One region of the Nonomuraea sp. NPDC004354 genome, then DNA from elsewhere that is predicted to be linked to it. Evidence: riboswitches for the same ligand, from Rfam matches in the RefSeq annotation. Region 1 holds a riboswitch; each other region holds the start of a gene.
The links. A riboswitch is a leader RNA that binds a small molecule or an ion and turns the genes downstream of it on or off. The one in region 1 is predicted to bind cyclic di-AMP.
Positions count from the first base shown of each region.

Region 2: linked by a shared signal. The riboswitch ahead of ACWENQ_RS21560 (D-alanyl-D-alanine carboxypeptidase family protein) and the one ahead of ACWENQ_RS00470 (C40 family peptidase) in region 1 are both predicted to bind cyclic di-AMP.
Region 3: linked by a shared signal. The riboswitch ahead of ACWENQ_RS09240 (NlpC/P60 family protein) and the one ahead of ACWENQ_RS00470 (C40 family peptidase) in region 1 are both predicted to bind cyclic di-AMP.
Region 4: linked by a shared signal. The riboswitch ahead of ACWENQ_RS42700 (CHAP domain-containing protein) and the one ahead of ACWENQ_RS00470 (C40 family peptidase) in region 1 are both predicted to bind cyclic di-AMP.

Region 1 is NZ_JBSGDV010000001.1:116,171-121,804, forward strand. It holds gene ACWENQ_RS00450 (MFS transporter) at 1-187, opposite strand, end outside; gene ACWENQ_RS00455 (hypothetical protein) at 269-1,126, opposite strand; gene serA (phosphoglycerate dehydrogenase) at 1,358-2,947, shown strand; gene ACWENQ_RS00465 (hypothetical protein) at 3,276-3,398, shown strand; gene ACWENQ_RS00470 (C40 family peptidase) at 3,616-4,104, opposite strand; cyclic di-AMP (ydaO/yuaA leader) riboswitch at 4,267-4,410, opposite strand; gene ACWENQ_RS00475 (3-isopropylmalate dehydrogenase) at 4,511-5,563, shown strand.
Region 2 is NZ_JBSGDV010000007.1:105,829-111,462, reverse strand. It holds gene ACWENQ_RS21575 (hypothetical protein) at 1-266, shown strand, start outside; gene ACWENQ_RS21570 (PhoH family protein) at 275-1,588, opposite strand; gene ACWENQ_RS21565 (isoprenyl transferase) at 1,823-2,590, opposite strand; gene ACWENQ_RS21560 (D-alanyl-D-alanine carboxypeptidase family protein) at 2,821-3,735, opposite strand; cyclic di-AMP (ydaO/yuaA leader) riboswitch at 3,748-3,890, opposite strand; gene ACWENQ_RS21555 (amidohydrolase family protein) at 4,033-4,866, opposite strand; gene ACWENQ_RS21550 (hypothetical protein) at 5,009-5,494, opposite strand; gene ACWENQ_RS21545 (DUF692 domain-containing protein) at 5,503-5,634, opposite strand, start outside.
Region 3 is NZ_JBSGDV010000002.1:705,004-710,637, forward strand. It holds gene lysX (bifunctional lysylphosphatidylglycerol synthetase/lysine--tRNA ligase LysX) at 1-762, shown strand, start outside; gene ACWENQ_RS09225 (NADP-dependent oxidoreductase) at 868-1,797, opposite strand; gene ACWENQ_RS09230 (winged helix-turn-helix transcriptional regulator) at 1,876-2,292, shown strand; gene ACWENQ_RS09235 (LuxR C-terminal-related transcriptional regulator) at 2,518-2,733, shown strand; gene ACWENQ_RS09240 (NlpC/P60 family protein) at 2,730-3,773, opposite strand; cyclic di-AMP (ydaO/yuaA leader) riboswitch at 3,779-3,929, opposite strand; gene ACWENQ_RS09245 (amino-acid N-acetyltransferase) at 4,206-4,775, shown strand; gene ACWENQ_RS09250 (RDD family protein) at 4,862-5,634, shown strand, end outside.
Region 4 is NZ_JBSGDV010000029.1:57,343-62,976, forward strand. It holds gene ACWENQ_RS42680 (hypothetical protein) at 1-240, opposite strand, end outside; gene ACWENQ_RS42685 (aldo/keto reductase) at 310-1,134, shown strand; gene ACWENQ_RS42690 (Gfo/Idh/MocA family protein) at 1,226-2,185, shown strand; gene ACWENQ_RS42695 (SEL1-like repeat protein) at 2,166-2,606, opposite strand; cyclic di-AMP (ydaO/yuaA leader) riboswitch at 2,737-2,871, shown strand; gene ACWENQ_RS42700 (CHAP domain-containing protein) at 2,887-3,588, shown strand; gene ACWENQ_RS42705 (RNA 2'-phosphotransferase) at 3,820-4,359, opposite strand; gene ACWENQ_RS42710 (WD40 repeat domain-containing protein) at 4,422-5,420, opposite strand; gene ACWENQ_RS42715 (hypothetical protein) at 5,425-5,634, opposite strand, start outside.

The DNA of each region.
Region 1 (5,634 bases):
CCACCAGCGGGTTCACGACCAGGTCCCACGCCTTGGGCGCGGCCACGACCAGGCCGGCGAACCACGCGGGCACGGCCAGGAAGTTGGTCATGTAGTAGAGCAGCAGCAGTCCCGGCACCGCGGCGTAGGTGGCCGTGCAGAACGAGCCCACGCCGTACCCGAGCCGCACGCCGGTGGAGACGATCACGCCGCCAGTCAAGCCGACCGAGCTCTTGCTCGGTAGGCCCAATCAGTCCGTGACGTCCGTGCTCTTGCGCAGTAGGCCCAATCAGTCCGTGACGTCCGCGCACACCACGTGCGCGCCCAGCTCCACCATCCTGCGCTCGCTACGCGCGTCGGCCACCCGGGCCATGAGGATCGGCGCCTCGCTGGCCGCCAGCTGCGGCAGCCTGGCGCGAACCCCGCGGTGCAGGTCGCGGACCACGTCCTCGGCGGCCGACATGTGGACCTTGACGTGCAGCATGATGCCGGGGGCGCCCGAGGCCGTCCGCGCCTCGGAGATCCACACGTGGTGGACCAGCGGGTAGTCGGACAGCAGCAGCACGATCGCGCCGCGCAGCGCGGGCAGGATCGGGTGGGTGCACCGGCGGTAGCCGGGATCCACCTGCTGCATGGGCCCCGACAGGTGGGGGCGCGGCGCGGGGATCCACGACTGCGGCGCGGGCGCGACCTGCACGGGCGGCGCGCTCTGCAGCACCGAGCCGCCGGTCGAGACCGCGGCCATGGCCCCGGTCGCGTACGCGGTGGGCATCGCGCCGGACAGCACCGGCTGCGACCCCGTCCGCGTCGAGACGAGGAAACGCTGGAGATCCTCGATCGGTACGGCTGCCGCGGCCGGGCCTGCGGCGTCGATCACGATCTCCCGCACGCCGGTGACGCGCTGGATGTCGAGGATGGTGTCGGCGTCGCAGGCCGACAGCGAATGGCCGCCCCGGTGCCGTGCGTAGGTTTGGGGCCCGGTATAACCGAGCAGGACGCGGTCACCGACCTGGGTCGTGCCCAGGACGACGGAGCGGTCAGGGCGCACGGCGACCAGGATTCCCCTGTCGGCGAGTGCGGCCAGCAGCAGGTGCGGACTGCCGTGCTGGACGAGCACGTCGGCGAGAGCGGGGTTCCCGATGCTCATAGGGTGAACGATAGGTAGTAGCCCACGGCTTATCAGGCTAATAGCGAAGAAATCTCCCGATCAAGACAAAGTTGGCTGCGGTCGGGATGAGTTCCCGGGGGGTGGGTACCGGGCTCGCCCAGATCCTGAGACCCTCGTGAATGCGTTCACAAGCCTAGATAGACTCAGAGAGATCCGAGGGGCCCGCTGACGTGTCCCTCAGCCCGTCGCATGCCCGAAGGATCCATCACAGTGAACAAGCCCGTCGTTCTGGTCGCAGAGGAGCTGTCGGAAGCAGGTCTCGCGGTGCTCGGCGCCGACTTCGAGGTCCGTCACACCGATGGCGCCGACCGCTCGCAGTTCCTGCCCGCGCTCGCCGACGTGGACGCGCTCATCGTCCGTTCCGCCACCCAGGTGGACGCCGAGGCCATCGCCGCGGCGCCGAAACTGCGCGTCGTCGCCCGCGCGGGTGTCGGTCTCGACAACGTCGACGTCGAGGCGGCGACGAAGGCCGGCGTCATGGTCGTGAACGCGCCGACCTCCAACATCACCAGCGCCGCCGAGCAGACGATCGCACTCATCCTCGCCAGCGCCCGCAACACCGCGCAGGCCCACGCCGCGCTCAAGAACGGCGAGTGGAAGCGGTCCAAGTACACCGGCGTCGAGCTCGACGAGAAGATCGTCGGCATCCTCGGCCTCGGCAAGATCGGTCAGCTCGTGGCCCAGCGGCTGCAGCCGTTCGGCGTCGAGCTGATCGCCTACGATCCCTACCTGCCGCCGGCCCGCGCCGCGGCGATGGGCGTCAAGCTGGTCAGCCTCGAGGAGGTCATCAGGACCGCCGACTTCATCACCGTGCACCTGCCGAAGTCGAAGGAGACCCTGGGTCTCATCGGCGACAAGGAGCTGCACGAGGTCAAGCCGTCGGTGCGCATCATCAACGTGGCCCGCGGCGGCATCGTCGACGAGGCCGCGCTCTACTCCGCGATCAAGGAAGGGCGCGTGGCAGGCGCGGGCCTGGACGTGTTCGCCAAGGAGCCCTGCACCGACAGCCCGCTGTTCGAGCTGGACCAGGTCGTCGCCACCCCGCACCTCGGCGCCTCCACCCACGAGGCCCAGGAGAAGGCCGGCACCCAGGTCGCCCGCAGCGTCAAGCTGGCCCTCGCCGGCGAGTTCGTGCCCGACGCGGTCAACGTCCAGGGCGGCGTCGTCGCCGAGGACGTCAAGCCGGGCCTGCCGCTGGCCGAGAAGCTGGGCCGCGTCTTCACCGCGCTCGCCGGTGAGACCGCCACCAAGCTCGACATCGAGGTCCGTGGCGAGATCGCCGCGCAGGACGTGCGGGTGCTGGAGCTGGCCGCGCTCAAGGGCGTCTTCACCGACATCGTCGAGGACGCCGTCACCTACGTCAACGCGCCGCTGCTGGCCAAGGAGCGCAGCCTGACCGTCGAGCTGGTCACCAGCTCCGAGAGCCCCGACTGGCGCAACGTCGTCGGCGTGCGCGGTGTGCTGGCCGACGGCCGCACCGTCTCGGTGTCGGGCACGCTGTCGGGGCCGCGCCAGATCACCAAGATCGTCGAGGTCAACGGCTACGAGATGGAGATCGAGCCGACCGACCACCTGGCCTTCTTCACCTACACCGACCGGCCCGGCATCGTCGGCGTCGTGGGTCACCTGCTCGGCGAGAAGGGCATCAACATCGCCTCCATGCAGGTGGCGCGGGACGTCAAGGGCGGCAAGGCGCTGATCGCGCTGACCGTCGACTCGGCGATCCCGTCGGACGTGATGGACCAGATCGTGGCGGAGATCGGCGCCGACAGCGGGCGCTCGGTCGACCTGTCCGATTGACGCTTCCCATGGAGAACGCCCTTCCGCCGCTCGGCGGGAGGGCGTTCTTTCTTTCCGCTGTCGTCTCGCATCGTGAGATATTCGGACGTCCAACGAGACAGCCTGGACCGTGCCAGGTACTTTGGTAGGGATGCGCTGGGTACTCGTACTTATTACCTGCCGCGACGGGGCCTGTTAGGGCAGGTCGACTACCCGTCGCGGTGAGCGGCGTTGCGTCGGCCTTAAGTCCCCTTTCGTCCGGTCCGTGATCCGGACCGCACGAGACCAGGCCCGGTCGGATTCGCGACCGGGATCCGACGTCCGATTTCACTCGCGTCCGCGAAACGAGATGAGCCACGTGTACGACATGTATCCATGGAACCGCGCCGACGACCACGAGGAAGAGGCCGCGCAGGCCCTCCAGACCGCCCTGGACCGCAGGGACAACGGCGGTTCCCCCTTCCCCGGCTGAGCGGGACCGCCCCTTTCCCCGCTGGGCGGGACACCACCCTTCCCCCGCTGGGTGGGACCACCCTTTTCCCCTGGGGGCGCCGGCCGGCTTCCCCCGTTGAGCGGGACCACCCGGTGGAGGTCCCCCTGCTCCACCGGGGAGACCCCGGATCCCCCTCCGGGCGCGCGTCAGCCCGGAAACCGCCTCCGGTTCCCGGGCTGACGCGCGCTCCGACGGGTCAGAACGTGGCTCGTAGCCCCACGGGCGCGGACGAGGACTTCGCCTCGACGAGTCGCGCCTGCTGCTTCACGCCCTTGGGGTCGGGCCGTACCGCGCCGACGAACGCCTGGCGCCGCCACGCGCTGAGCTTCTCCTCCTTCACCACGTCACCGCTGTGCGGCGCGTGCACCATGTAGCCGGGCTTGGAGATCATCCCGACGTGGCCCAGTCCGCTGAAGAAGACCAGGTCGCCGGGCTTCAGGTTGTTCCACGTGATCTTCTTGTCGTACGCCTGGTACTGGTCGGCGGCCACGCGAGGAAGCTCGATCCCCGCCTTCTTGTAGGCCTTCATCGTCAGTCCTGAGCAGTCGTAGCCGTTCGGCCCGGTGCCGCCCCAGACGTACGGCGTGCCCCGCTTGGCCATCGCGAAGTCGAGCGCGATCTGCCATGCGGGCTTGGGTGCCTTCTCGAGCTGGGCCTTCTTGATGTCCGCTCCGGTGAGGGTCACCGTACGAGCGGGGTCGTCCTGGACGGGCCGGTCGGTGCCGGGTTCGGCCGTGACCGGCTGCTTCAGGACCGGGGTGGGGGCGGCCGACGCGGGGGAGGCGGCGGCGATACCTGTGGCGAGGAGGCCGCCGACGACGGCAGCCGTGATGATGCGAGACAGGGGAATGTCCTTCCACGGGGCCGACCGGGTTAGCTGACGGGCTCGGGCGTGGAAGCCGCCCTACGGCATGGGGGTGCCGATTCGCCCCAGGGGGAATGGGTCCCCGGCTCCGTGCGAACGTCGCACCGGATTAGGCTGGCCGAGACTCTAACGAAAGGGTCAAAAGACCGCAAACACGACAAAACGCCGTGTCCGGACAATGAGATCAGGTGTTCGCCAGCCGAGACGACCCGGTAAGGTACCGGCCATGGAGTCGCGCAACATTCGTCTGGCCGTCATCCCCGGTGACGGGATCGGCACCGAGGTCGTCGCCGAGGGGCTCAAGGTCCTGGAGGCGGTCGGCGCCAAGATCGAGACCACCCACTACGATCTGGGCGCCACTCGCTACAACGCCACCGGCGAAACCCTGACCGACGAGACCCTGCAGGAGCTGCGCGGCTACGACGCCATCCTGCTCGGCGCGATCGGCGACCCCAGCGTCCCGCCGGGCGTCCTCGAGCGCGACCTGCTGCTGCGGCTCCGCTTCGAGCTCGACCACTACGTCAACCTGCGTCCGGTGAAGCTCTTCCCCGGCGTGACCACCCCGCTGGCCGACACCCGCCCCGAAGACATCGACATGATCGTCGTGCGCGAGGGCACCGAGAGCCTCTACGCGGGCGCCGGCGGCGTGCTGCGTCGCGGCACCCCGCACGAGATCGCCACCCAGGAGTCGCTCAACACCGCCTTCGGCGTCGAGCGCGTGGTCCGCTACGCCTTCGCCAAGGCCGCCGAGCGCCCCCGCAAGAAGCTCACGCTGGTCCACAAGACCAACGTGCTGACCTACGCCGGCGACCTGTGGATGCGCACCGTCAACCGGGTGGCCGCCGAGTTCCCCCAGGTCACGACCGACTACCAGCACATCGACGCGGCCTCGATGTTCTTCGTCAGCCAGCCCGAGCGCTTCGACGTGATCGTCACCGACAACCTCTTCGGCGACATCATCACCGACATCGGCGCCGCCATCGCCGGCGGCATCGGGCTGGCCGCCAGCGGCAACATCAACCCCGACCGGACCGCGCCCAGCATGTTCGAGCCGGTCCACGGCAGCGCGCCCGACATCGCCGGCCAGGGCAAGGCCGACCCCACCGCCACGATCCTGTCGGTGGCCATGATGCTCGACCACCTCGGCCTGACCGAGGAGGCGGCCCGCGTCGAGCAGGCCGTCGCCGACGACATCGTGGAGCGCCTCACCGGACGGGCCGGCCGTACGACGCACGAGATCGGTGACGACATCACCGCACGAGTAGCCGGCGGCGCCTGACCGCCTGCCACTCCAGCACCATAGGCGGCCTGGCGCCCTTCGGCCGGGTCCATACTGTCCGGGATCCGGCG
Region 2 (5,634 bases), on a different contig from region 1:
ACCAGGCCGTGGACGCCGAGCCCATCGGCCAGCGGACCCAGCGCATGGACCCGGACAACAAGAGCCTCGTCCTGTACGTCACCCTCACCGGCGAGCGGGAGCTGAGCCGGGCGGCGCTCGCCCAGATCGTCTGCACCGCGCGGCTGCGCCCCGAGATCGCCAAGGTGCAGGTCAACATCACCAGGACCGTGTCGGCCTCGTCGACGACGGGAAGGCGCACCTGCGCGGAGTTCCACGACCTGACCCCCGCGGGTGCGCCCTCCTGATCACCGCTCTACAGGGTGATGTCCTCCAGCATCTCGGTCACCAGCGCCGCGATCGGCGAGCGCTCGGACCTGGTCAGCGTGATGTGGGCGAACAGCGGATGGCCCTTGAGCTTCTCCACCACCGCCACCACGCCGTCGTGCCGGCCGACCCTGAGGTTGTCGCGCTGGGCGATGTCGTGGGTCAGCACGACGCGGGAGTTGGCGCCGATCCTGCTCAGCACCGTCAGCAGCACCCCGCGCTCCAGCGACTGCGCCTCGTCCACGATCACGAAGGCGTCGTGGAGCGAGCGGCCGCGGATATGGGTGAGCGGCAGGACCTCCAGCATGCCCCTGTCGAGGACCTCCTCGATCACCTCGGGCGTGGTCACCGCGCTCAGCGTGTCGTAGACGGCCTGCGCCCACGGGCCCATCTTCTCGCCCTCGCTGCCCGGCAGGTAGCCGAGCTCCTGGCCGCCGACCGCGTAGAGCGGGCGGAAGACCACGACCTTGCGGTGCTGGCGGCGCTCCAGGACGGCCTCCAGGCCGGCGCAGAGCGCCAGGGCCGACTTGCCGGTGCCCGCCCTGCCGCCGAGGGACACGATGCCCACCTCGGGGTCCATGAGCAGGTCGAGGGCGATGCGCTGCTCGGCCGAGCGGCCGTGCAGGCCGAAGGCCTCCCGGTCGCCCCGGACCAGCCGTACGGACTTGTCGGGCAGCACCCTGCCGAGCGCGGAGCCCCTGGCCGACAGCAGCCGCAGGCCGGTGTGGGTGGGCAGCTCGCGCGCCTCCTCCAGGTCGGCGGAGCCGTGCTCGAACAGCGTCTCCACGTGGTCGGTGGTGACCTGGACCTCGGCCATGCCGGTCCAGCCCGACTCGATGACCAGCTCGGCGCGGTACTCCTCGGCCGACAGGCCGATGGAGGCGGCCTTCACCCGCAGCGGCAGGTCCTTGGACACCAGCACGACGTCCTTGCCCTCGGCGGCGAGCGTGCGCGCCACGGTGAGGATGCGGGTGTCGTTGTCGCCCAGCCTGAACCCGACCGGCAGGATCGAGGGGTCGCTGTGGTTCAGCTCGACCCTGATCGTGCCCTCGCCTGTCGGCATCGGCTCGTCGAGCCTGCCGTGCTGCACCCGCAGGTCGTCGAGGTAGCGCAGTGCCTTGCGTGCGAAGTAGCCGAGCTCGGGATGGTGCCGCTTGGCCTCCAGCTCCGTGATCACGACGATCGGAAGGACGATCTCATGCTCGGCGAAGCGGGTCATCGCCGCCGGGTCGGCGAGCAGGACCGAGGTGTCCAGCACGTAGGTGCGCTTGGTGGTGGAGTTGTTGCTCGAGGACACTGCCACACGTTCTCCCCCGGGCGCCCGTGGAAGGGGCGCCCTGCAGACGAGGCGGGAATTCGGACCGGGCCCGCGCCCCGCGTGGGGCGCCGGGTACCGGCCCCCCTCGGCAGGTCAGTGCGCAAAGGCGGGCCCTCTCCGGAGTGACCGGCCTGTGGTCGGCCACTTCCAACGTTAGGTCCTGGATACCCGCCGCCGAAGCGGCCAAGCGTCTGTTCACGTGCTGTTCGTGAACATGTCTCAGGAGCCGTAACGCCGGTGTCTCGCGGCGTAGTCGCGCAGCGCCCGCAGGAAGTCGACCCTGCGGAAGTCAGGCCAGTAGGCCTCGCAGAAGTAGAACTCGGAGTGGGCGCTCTGCCAGAGCAGGAAGCCTGACAGTCGTTGCTCGCCCGACGTCCTGATGAGGAGGTCGGGATCGGGCTGACCGCGAGTGTAGAGATGCTCCGCGATGTGCTCCACATCGAGGACCTCGACCAGGTCCTCGATGCTCGCCCCCCTACTTGCGTGCTCCTGGAGGAGTGAGCGCACCGCATCGGCAATCTCACGTCTTCCTCCATACCCAACCGCAACGTTCACAATCAGCCCGGGACGGTGCGATGTGGTTTCTTTCGCGGTTTTCAGGACATTCGCCGTCTGGTCGGGGAGGAGGTCGAGCGCGCCGACGGGGATGATGCGCCAGCCCTCGGCCACGAGCTCCTGAGTGACGTCCTCGATGATCCTCAGGAGCGGCTCCAGCTCCTCCTTCGGCCGGTTGAGGTTGTCGCTGGACAGCATCCAGACCGTGACGACCTCCACGCCCGCCTCACGGCACCAGGTGAGCAGCTCCGAGATCTTGTCGGCGCCCTTCCTGTGTCCCTTGCTGACGTCGCGCATGCCCATCGCGCGCGCCCAACGGCGGTTGCCGTCGATGATGACCCCGACATGGCGGGGGAAGTCGCCGCTGTCGGCGGACAGCTTGGCCTCCAACCGGCGCTCGTACAGCCGGTAGACCAGATCGCGCAGGCCCACGGAGTTCCTCCCCAGCGGTGCTGTGCCTTAGTGGTCGACTCACGACCTAACAGGCAATTATCACCGCCTTTCGAGACTGCTGGCCCCCTTAGGCGGATTCCTGGCGAGCTGTCGGCGATCCGCTGCCGCCTCCAGCGCCACGGTGGAACCGTCCGGCCCGCTCGCCACATCCGTCGCCGCGGGCGGTGGTCGGACGCGGCGGGACCATGGGGGCGCGTGCGCCCCGCCGGTCAGAGCCTGCCGCTGGTCGCCGCCCAGTCGACAAGCGCCTCGGCGGTGTCGAAGCGGCGGCTGGAGCTGGACTCTCCCAGGATCACGCCGACCAGCCGATGGCCGTCACGCTCGGCCGCGAAGGCGAGGGTGTAGCCCGCGGCGCGCGTGAAGCCGGTCTTCAGGCCGACGGCGCCCGGCGTGCCGAGGAGGCGGTTGGTGTTGCGCCAGGAGTAGGCGCCGTGCTCCGCCGTCTCGGGGAGCGAGCGGTACCGGGTGGAGCCGACCTTCTTGATCGTCTTGTTGTCCAGCGCGGCCTGGGCGAGCCGTACCTGGTCGCGCGCGGTGGAGTAGCCGCCGCCCTTGGCGGGCATCCCGTCGGGGTTGACGTACAGCGAGTCCTTCATCCCGAGCGCGCGGGCGTTGGCGTTCATCTTCGCCGTGAAGGCGTCGACACCGGGCCCGTACGAGCGGGCCAGCGCGTGGGCGGCGTCCGCGCCGGAGGGCAGCATCAGGGCGTAGAGCATCTCCTCCACGGTGAGCCGGTCGCCGGCGCGCAGGTACGCCACGGAGGCGCCGCCCTTCGAGGCGTAGCGCACGTCAGCGGAGGTGACCTTGACCACGTCCGTGGGCTTGGCCTCCTTCAGCACGGTGTAGGCGGTCATCACCTTGGTGATGCTGGCCACCGGCATGCGCCGATCGGCCTTCTTGCTGAAGTAGACCTTGCCGGTCCTGGCGTCGATCAGGTGGGCGGCCCGGCCGAGCACCGCCGGGGCGTCCGCGGCGGCGGCCGGAGCGGGGGTCCGGGAGACCGGCGACACGACGCCGGGCTGGGGGGCGGCCTGCGCACCGGTGGCGACCGCGGTCACGGCGCCCGCGGTGATGACGGCGCCGAGCAGCGCGCGTCCCAGCCGGTAGGTGAGATGCGTGGGCATGAAGGGTCTGCTCCTTGGCTTCCATGCCGCCTACCGGGTTAGCTGACGGGTTCGGGCTGGGAAGTGCCCTACGGGCGCCGCTGAGCGGGCGCTCGATTCACCCCAAGGGAAGTGGGTCCCCGGCTCCGTGGATACGGATTCGGCGGCCGCGCGTCCGGCGGACTGGCCTGAGATGACGCGCGGTCCGGGCAATGAAACGGCAACGAACATGTCACAGCTCGTCGCACAACGGCCCAAAAGTAGCAAAATAGCATAAACCACGCAAATAGCCGCGAACCTCCGGCCTGCGACGGGCCGCTACATCGCGCTCAAGCCGTAGAAACGGGCGGCGTTCCCGCCGAGCACCTTGTCGCGGTCGATCCCCCCGAGAAGCGCCCCGTACACCGTGAAGACCGTCCGGTAGTCGGCCGCCAGCAGCGAGACGGGCCAGTCGCTGCCGAACATCAGCCGGTCCGGCCCGAACACCTCGACCGCGTGCTCCACGTAGGGCCGCAGGTCCGCCACGGTCCAGCGGGCGTGGTCGGCCTCGGTGACCAGACCCGACACCTTGGCGTACACGGTGGGGCAGGCGGCGGCGGCGCGCAGCAGCGACGCCCACGGCTCCAGCTCACCGGCGGCGATCCTGGGCTTGGACAGGTGGTCGATGACGAGGTTGAGCGTGGGGTGCCGCTCGGCGATCGTGACGACGTGCTCCAGATGCCGGGGCAGCAGCGAGACCACGTCGAACGGCACGCCCGCCTCGGCCAGCAGTCCGAGCCCGTCGAGCACCGCTTCCCCGATCAGCCAGTCGGGATCGGGCTCGGTGTGGATGAGGTGCCGGACGCCGACGAACTTCGGATGTCTGGTGTAGCGCTCGAGCGCTCGGGCGGCTTCCTCCGGGCGGTCGAGGGGCACCCATCCGACGACCCCGGCGATGAAGTCGTGGGCGTCGGCGTGGGCCAGCATGGCGTCGGTCTCCCAGAAGGAGTCGTCGGCCTGGACCACGACCGTCCGGTCGACGCCCGCGGCGGCCAGCTCGGGCGCCAGGTCCTCGGGGCCGAAGGTGCGGTGGATCGCCGGCAGGTCGGGAGTGGGCCAGGAGTAGGCGCCGGTCTCCAGGTTCCAGAAGTGCTGGTGGGCGTCGACTATCACGCGGCAAACATAGGATGTCTGGCCGACCTCGGCAAGAGCTCCCCGGGACTCACCGCGGCCCCAGGAAGAACGGCAGGACCGAGGCTCGGGCCGCTGCGAGGCGAAGGGTGGCCGACCCGCACTGTGGGGGGTGTCCCCCGGTTCAGCGGCGGCGCCAGGGGAACGGCAGGCGCCCGCGGCGGCGCGGTGGCGGGTCGTGGAGGATCCCTCGGGCGCGCAGCCAGTCGGCGAAGTCGTCGGCGTCGGCACGGTAGCGGGCCGGGGGCTCGGTACGGGCGGCGGCGTAGGCGGCGAACTCGGCCACCAGCGCGGCCCCCGCTGCCGCGGCGGCGTCGGGGCGCAGCCTCGCCACGATGCCGCGCCGCTTGGCGAGCAGGCTGCGCGCCTGGACGGCCAGCCGTACCTGGTCGAATCCGGCGGGCGGGGCGCCACCCGCGACCAGCGCCGCGACCACGCTCGCCTGCGCCTCCCCCAGCCGCGCCCTGACGTCCTCCAGCGACCGCTCGGGCCCCGCGGCACCCCGCGACAGCTCCCCCGACACTCCCGACACCTCCGTCACCTCCTCCGGCCCGGCCTCCCTCAGCGCCTGCGACCCGCTCCCCGCCTGCATGCTGCCGTGACCCTCCATGCCCGGTCCTACGAGGTCGCCAGGCGGCGGGCGCCCGCGGCCATGGCCGTGCGGATGCGGTCGAGCTCGCCGGCCAGCGCGGCGTCGCTCGGGTAGTGGTCGTCCCACTCCAGCAGGACGCCCGGCGGCGCCACCCGGGC
Region 3 (5,634 bases), on a different contig from region 1:
ATCGAGAAGGTCTTCGAGATCAACCGCAACTTCCGCAACGAGGGCGCGGACTCCACGCACAACCCCGAGTTCACGATGCTCGAGGCGTACGGCACCTACCTCGACTACAACGACATGGCCGAGCTCACGCAGCGGATGTACCAGCGGGCGGTCGTGGCCGCGCTGGACACCACCGTGGTCGTGCACGACGGCGTCGAGATCGACCTCGGCCTCGCGCGCTGGCCGAGGGTCAGGCTGTACGACGCGGTCTCAGCGGCGCTGGGCGAGGAGATCACCACCGACACCCCGCTCGAGCAGGTCAGGAAGTACGCCGACGAGCGTCACGTCCACTGGGACGCGAAGTGGGGCCAGGGCAAGCTCGTCCAGGAGCTCTTCGAGGAGCTGGTCGAGCACACGCTGGTCCAGCCGACGTTCGTCATGGACTACCCGCTGGAGACCTCGCCCCTCACCCGGCAGCACCGCGACAACCCGCTGCTCACCGAGAAGTGGGACCTGATCGGGTTCGGCACCGAGCTCGGCACCGCCTACTCCGAGCTGGTCGACCCGATCGAGCAGCGCCGCAGGCTGACCGAGCAGTCGCTGCTGGCGGCCGGCGGCGATCCCGAGGCGATGCAGCTCGACGAGGACTTCCTGCAGGCGCTGGAATACGCGATGCCGCCGACGGGTGGCGTCGGGGTGGGGATCGACCGGATGATCATGGCCTTCACCGGCAAGAACATCCGCGAGACGATCCTGTTCCCGCTGGTGAAGCCCGCCGGTTGACCCGCGTCCACGCCGGTCGTCACCGCCGGGCGGGCTCGCCGGTGACGATCGGGGCGGTCGCATCCTGAGGCGGCCTGGCGGGCCGTACCCGGACGGGTGGCGGTGTCAGAGGGTGAGGACCAGGCGACCGCGCAGGCCGCCCTTGGCGAGGCGGGCGTAAGCGTCGCCGGCCTGCTCCAGGGGGTAGGTCCCGGCGACCCTCGCGGTCAGCCGGCCGAGCCCGGCCAGCCGGGCGATCTCGGCGAGCTGGAACGGCTCCTCGCTGAAGAACACGGTGGCCACGTCCGTCCCCCGCAGCGCGACCGGTGCCACGCCGGCCGTCAGGGTGACGAACGTCCCCCCGTCGCGGAGGGCGTTCAGTCCCGCCAGGCCGGTCACGGCGGCGTCGATCACGGCGTCCACCCCGCCTGGCACCCGCTTCCTGACCGCCTCGCCCAGATCCTCCCCGCGCGGGACGAACCACTCGGCGCCGAACTCCCGGACCAGTTCCTCGTCGTCGCCTCCCGCCGCGGCCACCACCCGCAGGCCGCGGGCCGCCGCCAGTTCCACCGCGAACCCGCCGACGGCGCCCGCGGCCCCCGTGACCAGGACGGTCTGGCCCTGGCTCAGGTTCGCCCGGTCGAGCGACTGCCACGCGGTCAGCGTGTTGAGCGGCAGGGTGGCGGCCTCGACCAAGGACAACCCCGCCGGAGCGGGCGCGACCGCCGCCGCGTCGACCACCACGTGGTCCGCCTGGGCCTTGGTCGGCAGTTCGAGCCGGCTGACCAAGGCGATCACCTCTTGCCCGGGGGCGATGGCGACGCCTTCACCCACCTGGTCGACCACGCCCGCGGCGTCGAAGCCGAGGCCGTAGGAGTCGAGCTCGCGGGCGACGCCGTAGTCGCTGAGCGAACCTGAGGCGACCGCGAGGTCGAACGGGTTCAGGCCGGCGGCGGCGACCTTGATCCGGACCTGGCCCCGGCCCGCCTGGGGAGCCGGGGCCTCGATGAGCTCGGGAGAGCCGGAACCGCCGATGAGCGCACGCATGGTTGTCATACGGACGACCCTAGGGAGAGAAGCTCTCTTCTGGTAAGAAGGCACCTGGAAGTGCGTAAGCCACCCGGAGGAGCTCGCATGGCGACCACGACGGCGGCCGCGCGCCGTGCCGCGGCCAAGCAGGAGTACGACGCGTACGTCGCGCAGTGCCCCTCGAGGAAGCTGCTGGACACCCTCAGCGACAAATGGGTCAGCCTGATACTCACCGCCCTGGCCGGCGGCTCGATGCGATACAGCGATCTGGCCAGGACGGTCGCGGGCGTGAGCCAGAAGATGCTGACGCAGACGCTTCGCGGGCTGGAAAGGGACGGGCTGGTCTTCAGAACGGTGACCGCCTCGGTGCCGGTGCGCGTGGATTATGAGCTCACGCCACTCGGAACGAGTCTGCTCCCGCTCATGGCCGCGATCAAGGAATGGGCGGAGAGTCACATCGAGGATGTCGAGCTTGCCCGCGAACGCTATGACGCCGGGCAGGCCGCTGAAAAAACGGCGTGAAATTCAGGATAAGAGCGCATTGCGGTCGGCCGGTTGTGGCCTGATCTTCGTGCCGTATGCCGCGCGAGTTCTTCATATAGAAACGATCAAGTCAATAGTCGCCGTCAAGCGCTTCGTGGAATCAACCTTGACGACCTTTCGAGTATGCGTTTACCGTCTGCGGGACGAGCAGCGGTGCTCGAGCCGAGACGTCGCCGAGTTGTGCTGTTGGGGGGAGGGCTCCCGATGGATGTGCTCACCGACGACGGAGTCGTGTTGAGCCAGGACGACCTGGATCTGCTCGCGGAGTTGGCCAAGGGCGTCACGGTCGACCGCGTGGGCAGAACGCTGGAGATCAGCGGCCGCACGGTCCGCCGCCGCCTGCGCGTCATCTGCGACAGGATCGGCGTCGCCACGGCCATCGAGGCCGTGGCCTGGGCCGCGCGCCGGCGACTGATCTAGTCGGCGATCCGTACGGCTCCCGCGAACGGCCTGTTGGCGATCGCGGCGACCCGGACGACGTCACCCGTGCGGGGCGCGTGCACCATCATCCCGCCGCCGATGTAGATGCCCACATGGTGCAGGTCGTTGTAGAAGAAGACCAGGTCGCCGGGGCGTAGCTGCTCGCGCGAGATGTGGGTGCCGGCCGTCCACTGGTCGCCGGTGTAGTGCGGCAGGCTGATGCCCACCTGCTGGTAGGCGGCCATGACCAGGCCCGAGCAGTCGAAGGAACTCGGCCCCTCGGCGCCCCACACGTACGGCTTGAGCTGCTGGGTCAGCGCCCAGCGGGCGGCCTGCGCGGCCTTGCCGCTGCCGATGATGGGCAGGTTGACCCTGCTGGCGCGGGTGCCCGGCCGTCCCGCCTCGCCCAGGGCGCGCCGGAACAGGCTGCTCTCGGTCTTGGCGACCATCGAGGTGATCTTGTCGCGCTTGCTGCCGAGGTCGTTGACGAGTTTCTGGACCTCGGCCAGGCGTGTCTTGGCGGTCGACCTCGCCTTCTCGGCGGCGGCGATGGACTCGGCGAGTTCCTTGACCTCCTGGCCCTGCTGCTGGCCGAGGGCGTAGGAGGTGGCGGCGGCGTCGAGGAAGGAGTCGGGGTCGGCCGCCGAGGTGAAGGCCAGGCCGTCGGCGAGGCCGCCGTACATGTAGGTGCTCTCGGCCACGAGCGTGGCTCGGGCGCGCTTGGCGGCCAGATCGGCCTCGCTGGTGGCCAGGACCTTCTTGGCGGTCTCGGCGGACTTCTTGACGCCCTTGAGCTTCTCGCGCTGCCCGTTGTACTGCTCGGTGAGCGTCTCGATGTCGTTGTGCATCTTCTCGACGCGCTCGGCGAGCTCCTTGAGCGTCGGCTTGGGGTCGGCGGCGGCCGGGCTCAGCGGCATGGCGAGGGCGAGGACGGCCATCGCGGCGCTCACGACGGCGAACCGCTTCCTGGGGGAGCCCGGTTCGTGGGGGCGGGCGTGCTTGCCCGCGGACTTCCCCTCGTGAGTGCGCCTGCGCTTCACCAACCAGCTCCTCTCGTAGCCGCCGACCGGGTTAGCTGACGGGTTCGGGCCGGAGCAGCCCTACCGAGCACGGACTCGGACTCACCCCTGTGGCGGTCGGTGGTCCGCCGGCGGGTCCCCGGCTCCCCGTGGTGGGGGATTAGGCGCGTCACCCACGCCTGGCTGCGTGGGTGACATCGTCGCTGGACACTAGTGCAAGCCAGGTTCGTGCTCAACCAGAACTACGGATCCAGTAGAGGATGCGCAAACAAAGGATCACGGGCGGGTCACGCGAAAGCCTGATCAACCAGGGCATTGCGTGCCCTTTGCCCGGATTGGCAGAGATTTGTCGGGCATGTCGTGCGTCGATGCGGAGCGTGCTCGCCTCGCTACGTGAGGTCATGTGATGGTAGTTAGGGATGGGCCGAAACAAGCTCGGTACGCTGAAGGGCCATGGAGCAGGCCGTCGAGCGCCCAATGCAGGACACCGAGATCGTCGTACGGCGCGCCCGCACGCCGGACGTCAGGTCGATCAAGCGCCTGGTCGACATCTATGCGGGGGCGGGCCGCAAGCTTCTCGAAAAAGCCACGGTCACGCTGTACGAGGACGTCCAGGAGTTCTGGGTCGCCGAGCGCGGCGGCCAGGTGGTCGGCTGTGGCGCGCTCCATGTGCTGTGGGAGGACCTCGCCGAAATTCGCACGGTAGCCGTCGATCCCGCGGCCAAAGGTTCAGGCGTCGGTCACCGTATTGTTACCGCGCTCGTGAGAACAGCTCGCGACCTGGGCCTTCGCCGGGTCTTCTGCCTGACGTTCGAGGTCGACTTCTTCGCCCGACACGGCTTCGTGCCCATCCAGGGAACACCGGTATCACCCGAGGTCTACGCCGAGCTGCTGGCCTCCTACGACGAGGGTGTGGCCGAGTTTCTGGACCTCGAGCACGTCAAGCCCAACACCCTTGGCAACACCAGGATGCTGCTTCATCTGGACGCAGTTGACTACGGCGTTGACCAAGAGGAAAGGTGATTGTTGATACTCATGTCGATACGTTGGGCAACAGCAAGCATGTGTCCTGACATGTGCCACATGCGCCATCGAAGCGAGGTGACACGGTGAGCACCGGACAGCCGCCGTACCCGGACCAACCTGACGACAATTCCGGATACGGTCAGCAGAACGCAGGACGCCCTGGCGAGCAGCCGGATCCTGACGTGACGATCGTCGGCTATCGCCATGAGGGCGGCGGCTACGGTCAGCCGTCACAGGGCCAGCCCGACCAAGGCTACGGCCAGCAGGGCTACGGCCAGCAGCCCGGTTACGGCCAGCAGGGTTACGGCCAGCAGCAGCAGCCCGGCTACGGCCAGCCTTCCTCGGGCCAGCAGGGCTACGGCCAGCAGCAGCCCGGCTATGGACAGCAGGGCTACGGCCAGCCCGCGTCAGGCCAGCAGCCCGGCTACGGCCAGCCCTCCTCGGGCCAGCAGGGCTACGGCCAGCAGCCCCCCGCTTCCGGCCAGCAGCCTTACGGTCAGCAGGGCTACGGCCAGCAGTACGGCCAGCCCGGCTACGGCCAGCCCGGCTACGGCCAGCAGGCCGCCTCGGGCCAGCAGCCCGAGTACGGCCAGCAGGGCTACGGTCAGCAGCAGGCCTCCTCCGGCCAGCAGCCCGAGTACGGGCAGCAGGGCTACGGCCAGCAGCAGGGCTCCTCGGGCCAGCAGCCCGAGTACGGCCAGCAGCCGGAGTACGGCCAGCCCGGCTACGGCCAGCAGCAGCCCGGGTACGGCCAGCCGGCGTCCGGCCAGCAGCCCGGTTACGGCCAGCCCTCGGGTCAGCAGCCCGGTTACGGCCAGCAGCCCGGCTACGGTCAGCAGGGCTACGGCCAGCAGGG
Region 4 (5,634 bases), on a different contig from region 1:
GGAGAAGGCGTCGCCGACGGCGTTGAGCGTGCGGGGCATGCGCTCGCTGGGTTCGGCCAGCTCCAGCCCGCGCGGCAGGTCGAGCCTGAGCAGTTCCCGCCTGGTGGTGGCCAGCGGGCGCAGCCCGGCGCGCGGCACCACCAGCGTCCGGTCTCCCAGCAGCCCGGCGTGGTGGGCCTCGACGGCGCAGAGCATCTGAAGTGGCGACTCCACCCAGGCCACGGATTCCTGTTCGTTCACGACACGCGCCACGGTAGGACGCCCACTCGAAGTGCCAGCCAACGCGACGTTAACAATGGAGAGATGAACATGAACTCGCTGCTGCTCAACACCGACGGCGTGCAGATACCGCAACTCGGCTTCGGCGTCTGGCAGGTTCCCGACGACGAGGCGGAGCGGGCCGTGTCCTTCGCCATCGAGGCCGGCTACACCAGCATCGACACCGCCAGGCTCTACTTCAACGAGGAGGGCGTGGGCCGGGCGATCGCCCGCGCGGACGTTCCGCGCGAGAAGCTGTTCATCACCACCAAGCTGTGGAACGACGACCACGACAGGGCCGAGGCGGCCTTCGAGGCGAGCCTTTCCCGGCTGGGGCTCGACCAGCTCGACCTCTACCTCATCCACTGGCCCGTCCCCGCGCAGGACAAGTACGTCCAGGCGTGGAAGTCGATGGAGCGGCTCTACAAGGACGGCAGGGTGCGTGCGATCGGCGTGTCGAACTTCACGATCGCCCACCTCGAGCGGCTCATGAACGAGACCGAGATCGTCCCCTCGATCAACCAGATCGAGCTGCACCCCCGCTTCCCCCAGCCGGAGCTGCGCGCCTTCCACGAGGCCAACGGCATCCTCACCGAGGCGTGGAGCCCGCTCGGGCAGGGCAGGAGGCTGCTCGACGATCCGGCGCTGGCCACGCTGGGCCGCAAGCACGGCAAGTCGCCCGCGCAGGTCGTGCTGCGCTGGCACGTCCAGCTCGGCAACGTGGTGATCCCCAAATCGGTCACCCCTTCGCGGATCAGGGAGAACATCGACGTGTTCGACTTCACCCTCGACCCGGAGGACATGGCGGCGATCGGCGCGCTGAACACCGGCACGCGCCTCGGTCCCGACCCCGCCACGTTCAACTGGATGGGCTGACATGACCGAACGGGCACGGCCCGCGCCGCCGGCGCGGGCCGTTCGCATGTCCGCGATAAGGGAGGATTGATCGCGGAAAGGGAGGTTCGTCATGCGTGAGTTAGCGTGGGGCATCGCGGCCACGGGCGGGATCGCCAGGATGGTCGGCGCGGTGATCGCCGCGGAGCCCGGCATGCGGGTGGCCGCGGTCGGCTCCCGCGACCAGGGCAGGGCCGCGGAGCTGGCGGCGGCGCTCGGCGCGGACGCGGCCTACGGCTCCTACGCCCAGCTGTGCCAGGACCCCGCCGTCGACGTGATCTACGTGGCCACCCCGCACGCGCAGCATCTGGAGGTGGCCGAGGCGGCCATCGCGGCGGGCAAGGCCGTGCTGTGTGAGAAACCTCTCGCCGCGAGCGTGGCCGACGCCGAGCGGATGGTGAAGCTGGCCAGGCAGGCGGGCGTGTTCCTGATGGAAGCGATGTGGATGCGCTTCAATCCCCTGATCAGGGCGCTGCTGACGGAGGAGAGGTTCGGGGAGCTGCGCTCGGTGCAGGCCTCGTTCGGCTTCGTCCAGCCTTACGCGGCCGAGCACCGGCTCTGGAACCCCGCGCTCGGCGGCGGGGTGCTGCTCGACCTGGGGATCTACCCGTTCGGGCTGGCGCAGCTGCTGCTCGGCGAGCCGGCTGAGACGCATCTCACCGGATCGCTCGGCCCCTCCGGCGTGGACGCCGAGGTGGCGGCGCTGCTCACCTACGCGGGCGGCACCAGGGCGCTGGTCGAAACCTCGCTGCTCAGCCCGCTGGCCAACACCGCGACCGTGGTGGGCACGGGGCTGCGGGCCGACATCGCCGCGCCGTTCTGGGCGCCGCGGCGCATCGTGCTGTCGGGGCCGGGCGTGGATCCGGAGGAGCTCGTCCTGGACCCCGCCATGAACGGCTACGCCGAGGAGGTGCGCGAGGTGCGCGCCGCGCTGGCCGACGGCAGGACGGAGAGCTCGGTCATGCCGCTGGACGAGAGCCTGGCGATGATGCGGATGCTGGAGGACGCCAGGGTCAGGCTAGGCGCTCGGTAGCGCGGGCCGCCGCCTCGGCGTGGCCGGAGCCCGCGGCCGCCCGGAAGTGGGCGCGGGCCCGGTCGGGGCGGCCCTCCCTGCCCTCCAGCAGGCCGAGGTTGAACATGGCGCGCGGCGCGGCCTCCTCGTGGCCGGTTTCGATGGCCCTGGCGTACCAGCGCCGGGCCGCGTCGGTGTTGCCGCAGCAGTCCTCCAGGACGCCGAGGTTGAACATCGCCCTGGGCGTGCCGGCCCTGCCGTACCAGTGGCGGGCCGCGTCGAGGTGGCCGCTCTCGTCCTCGATCAGCGCGAGGTTGAAGGCCGCCCGCTGGACGGCGGCCGGATGGCCCGATGCGATCGCCAGGAGATACCATCGCCGGGCTTCGTCCGGACGGTGTCCGTCTTCCCGCAGCCCCCTGTTGAACAGGTCCTGTGGCGACATGACCTGACCGTAAATGATCGCCGGACCTTTATCAATTTGTAAGCTACTTGCCTCGTGTATTACCTTAGGCTCACTCAAGGCATAAACCGGGCATTCCGGACATTGCCTGTCATTGCAATCATCACAGGTTCGCCTGTGACCGCTGAATCCGCACCATGCGGAACCGGGGACCCACTTCCTCTGGGGTGAATCGGCACACCGTGCCGTAGGGCAGCTTCGCGTCCGAACCCGTCAGCTAACCCGGTAAGCGGCAGGAAGCTAGCAAGGAGTTCCCCTTCCCATGGCAAAGCCCAGCCGTAGCCGTGCCCCGAAGCTCACCTACGCGCATGCCGCGCTCGGCGCCGTCGTCATCGCCGGCTCGTTCGTTCCCACCGCCGCCCAGGCCGAGAAGCTCCCGCTGTCCGAGAGCCAGCGGGTAGCCGTCCTCGCCAAGGCGCCCAAGGAGGAGGCCGGCAAGCCCGCCGCCGCCAGGCCGGAGGCCAAGGTCATCCCCTCCGCCACCGTCGTTCTCACCGAGGCCAAGAAGCAGGTCGGCGTCAAGGAGAACTCCGCGGGCGGCGGAACCAAGTTCCAGAACTGGTACGTCGGATCGCAGCGCGCCAGGGAGACGGTCGTCAGGGACGGCGGCGACGTCAGCGCGTACGCCAACGCCCCGTGGTGCGCGATGTTCGTCTCGTGGGTCGGTGAGATGACCGGCGCCCGCACGCAGGTCGGCTGGGACGCCTACACGGTGACCCACGCCAAGTGGTTCAAGGCCAACAAGCGCTGGGGCACCGCGCCCAAGCCCGGCGCCGTCGTCTTCTTCGCCTGGGACGGCAGCAAGAGCCTCGACTCCATCGACCACGTCGGCTTCGTCGAGAAGGACAACGGCGACGGCACGATCAGCACGATCGAGGGCAACACCGGCAACGGCGCCGTCGAGCAGCGTGTCCGTCCGAAGTCGCAGGTCGTCGGCTACGGCTACCCCAGCTACGGCGGCTGACGCTTCCCCTTCCCCCGCATTCCCCCCGGCCCTGTCGCCAGGACGGCCACGCGCCGCTCCGGTGACGGGGGCCACCCACGGGCTCGGGCCGGTCCCCTCGGACCGGCCACCCCGTTCCCCCCGCAGTACGTTCCCCCGCAGAACGTTCCCCCGGGCCGCGACGGCGCCGTCTCAGCGCGCGTGCCCTCCGGCCACCCGCAGGACCCTCGTCCATCCCCCTGTCTGCACCGATCAGCCGGGGAACCGCAGGTAAGCAGCCGGCACGGCGTCGGTGAGCCACACCCCGTTGGCGCTGACGACGAACTCGTGCCCGGCCGCGTGCATCGCCCGCGCGTCGACGACCAGCACCACCGGGACGCCGCGCCGGGAGCCGACCCGCACCGCCGTCTGCCTGTCGGCCGACAGATGGACGTGCCTCCTGGTCATCGGCAGCAGGCCCGAGCGCCTGATGGCGGCCAGGTTGCGCCCGACGGTGCCGTGGTAGAGGACGTGCGGCGGCTCCACCGGCGCCAGTCCCAGGTCGACGGGCACGGAGTGGCCCTGGCTCGCCCTGATGCGGTCGCCGTTGATCGCGTAGCGCCGCTTGTCGTTGTCGGCCACCACCGTGTCGAGCTCATCCCTGGTGATGGGGAAGCCGTGCCTGGCCGCGGCCGCCAGCAGCTCGTCGATCGGCACCCAGCCGTGCTCGTCCAGCGTGATCCCGATGGCGGCGGGGTCGTGGCGCAGGTGCCTGGCCAGGTACTTGGAGATCCGCACGGTCCTGTCGGTCATGCGGGCATTGTGCCGACCGCCCGCCGTACCCGGCAAAGGGGGTACGGCGGGCGGGGCCGCGCTCAGCCGCCGCAGGCGGCGAAGACGAACGTGTCCTTGAGCATCGAGTAGCTGTCGCGGACCCTGGTCGCGCCCGAGGTCACGTCGTGCTGCAGGACGGTCATCCTGGTGGCCTTGCCCGTGGGGTACTGGGAGACGTGCAGGGTCACCTGGTTGTCGCCGGTCCAGTCGAGCTTGTGGACCGTGCCCTCCTTGGGCAGCTTGATCGCGTGGCCTCCGACGACCTGGCCGTCCGCCAGGTCGTAGAGCTTCACCTTGGTCCCCCCGACCAGCACCGCGATCGTCCTGCCGTCGGCGTGCAGCGCGTGCGGGCCGTTGGCCGACACCAGCTGCGGCGGCGTGTCGCTCAGCAGCCGCCGGCCCGCCAGATCGTAGACGTGCATCTCCAGCACCGACTCCGCGCCGTCCATGGTGGCCAGCACCTTCTCCCCGTCGCCGCTGAAGCCGACGAAGACGCTGTTCCTGGGCAGCGTCCCGAGCCTGGCGCCGGTCGCGGTGTCGAACACCTGCGCCCTGCCGGCGACGACGGCGAGCCTGGCCCCGTCGTCGGACAGCTGCAGCGTCACGTCGTACTGGCTGGTCCTGGGTGGCAGCGCGTCCTTCGACAGCACGCGGACACCGCCCTTCACGGTGCGGACGGCCAGGTGGCCGGCCTTGGTGAAGTAGGCGACCCGGGTGCCGTCGCCGGAGACCGCGACGGGCGCGACGGCGTAGTCGACAGGCTTGCCGTCCGCGCCCAGCGCGCGCAGCTGCGCGTCCTTCAGCGGCGTGACCTCGCCCTTGTGGGAGACCAGCCGCCAGGTGCCGCAGGGCACGACGGTGCCGTCCTTCTGCGGGCAGCCCTGGGCGGAGGCGTAGCGGATGGCGTCGCCCCTGCTCTGGGCGTGGTCATGTCCCCGGTCGTGACCCGGCGCCTGACCGGGGCCGGCGACCGCGGCCTGGCCCGGCACGCCGAGCACCGCCAGGGCGACGGCGACGGCCGCCAGGATCCTGAGCTTCATCTCGTCACTCTCCCGCCGTCATCCAGGCGTGCTGCCTGGCGGTGAACGTGAAGGTCTCCACGGGCTTGACCGCGCCCGTCGCCGTGTCGACGGTGAGCACCCGTACCACCGTCGGCTTGTCGTCCCCGCCCGACTGCGTCTTGACCGTCAGCCGGTCGGCGCCGCTCCACTGGACGTGGTAGACCTCGCTGCCCTTGGGCAGCGGCACGTCGAC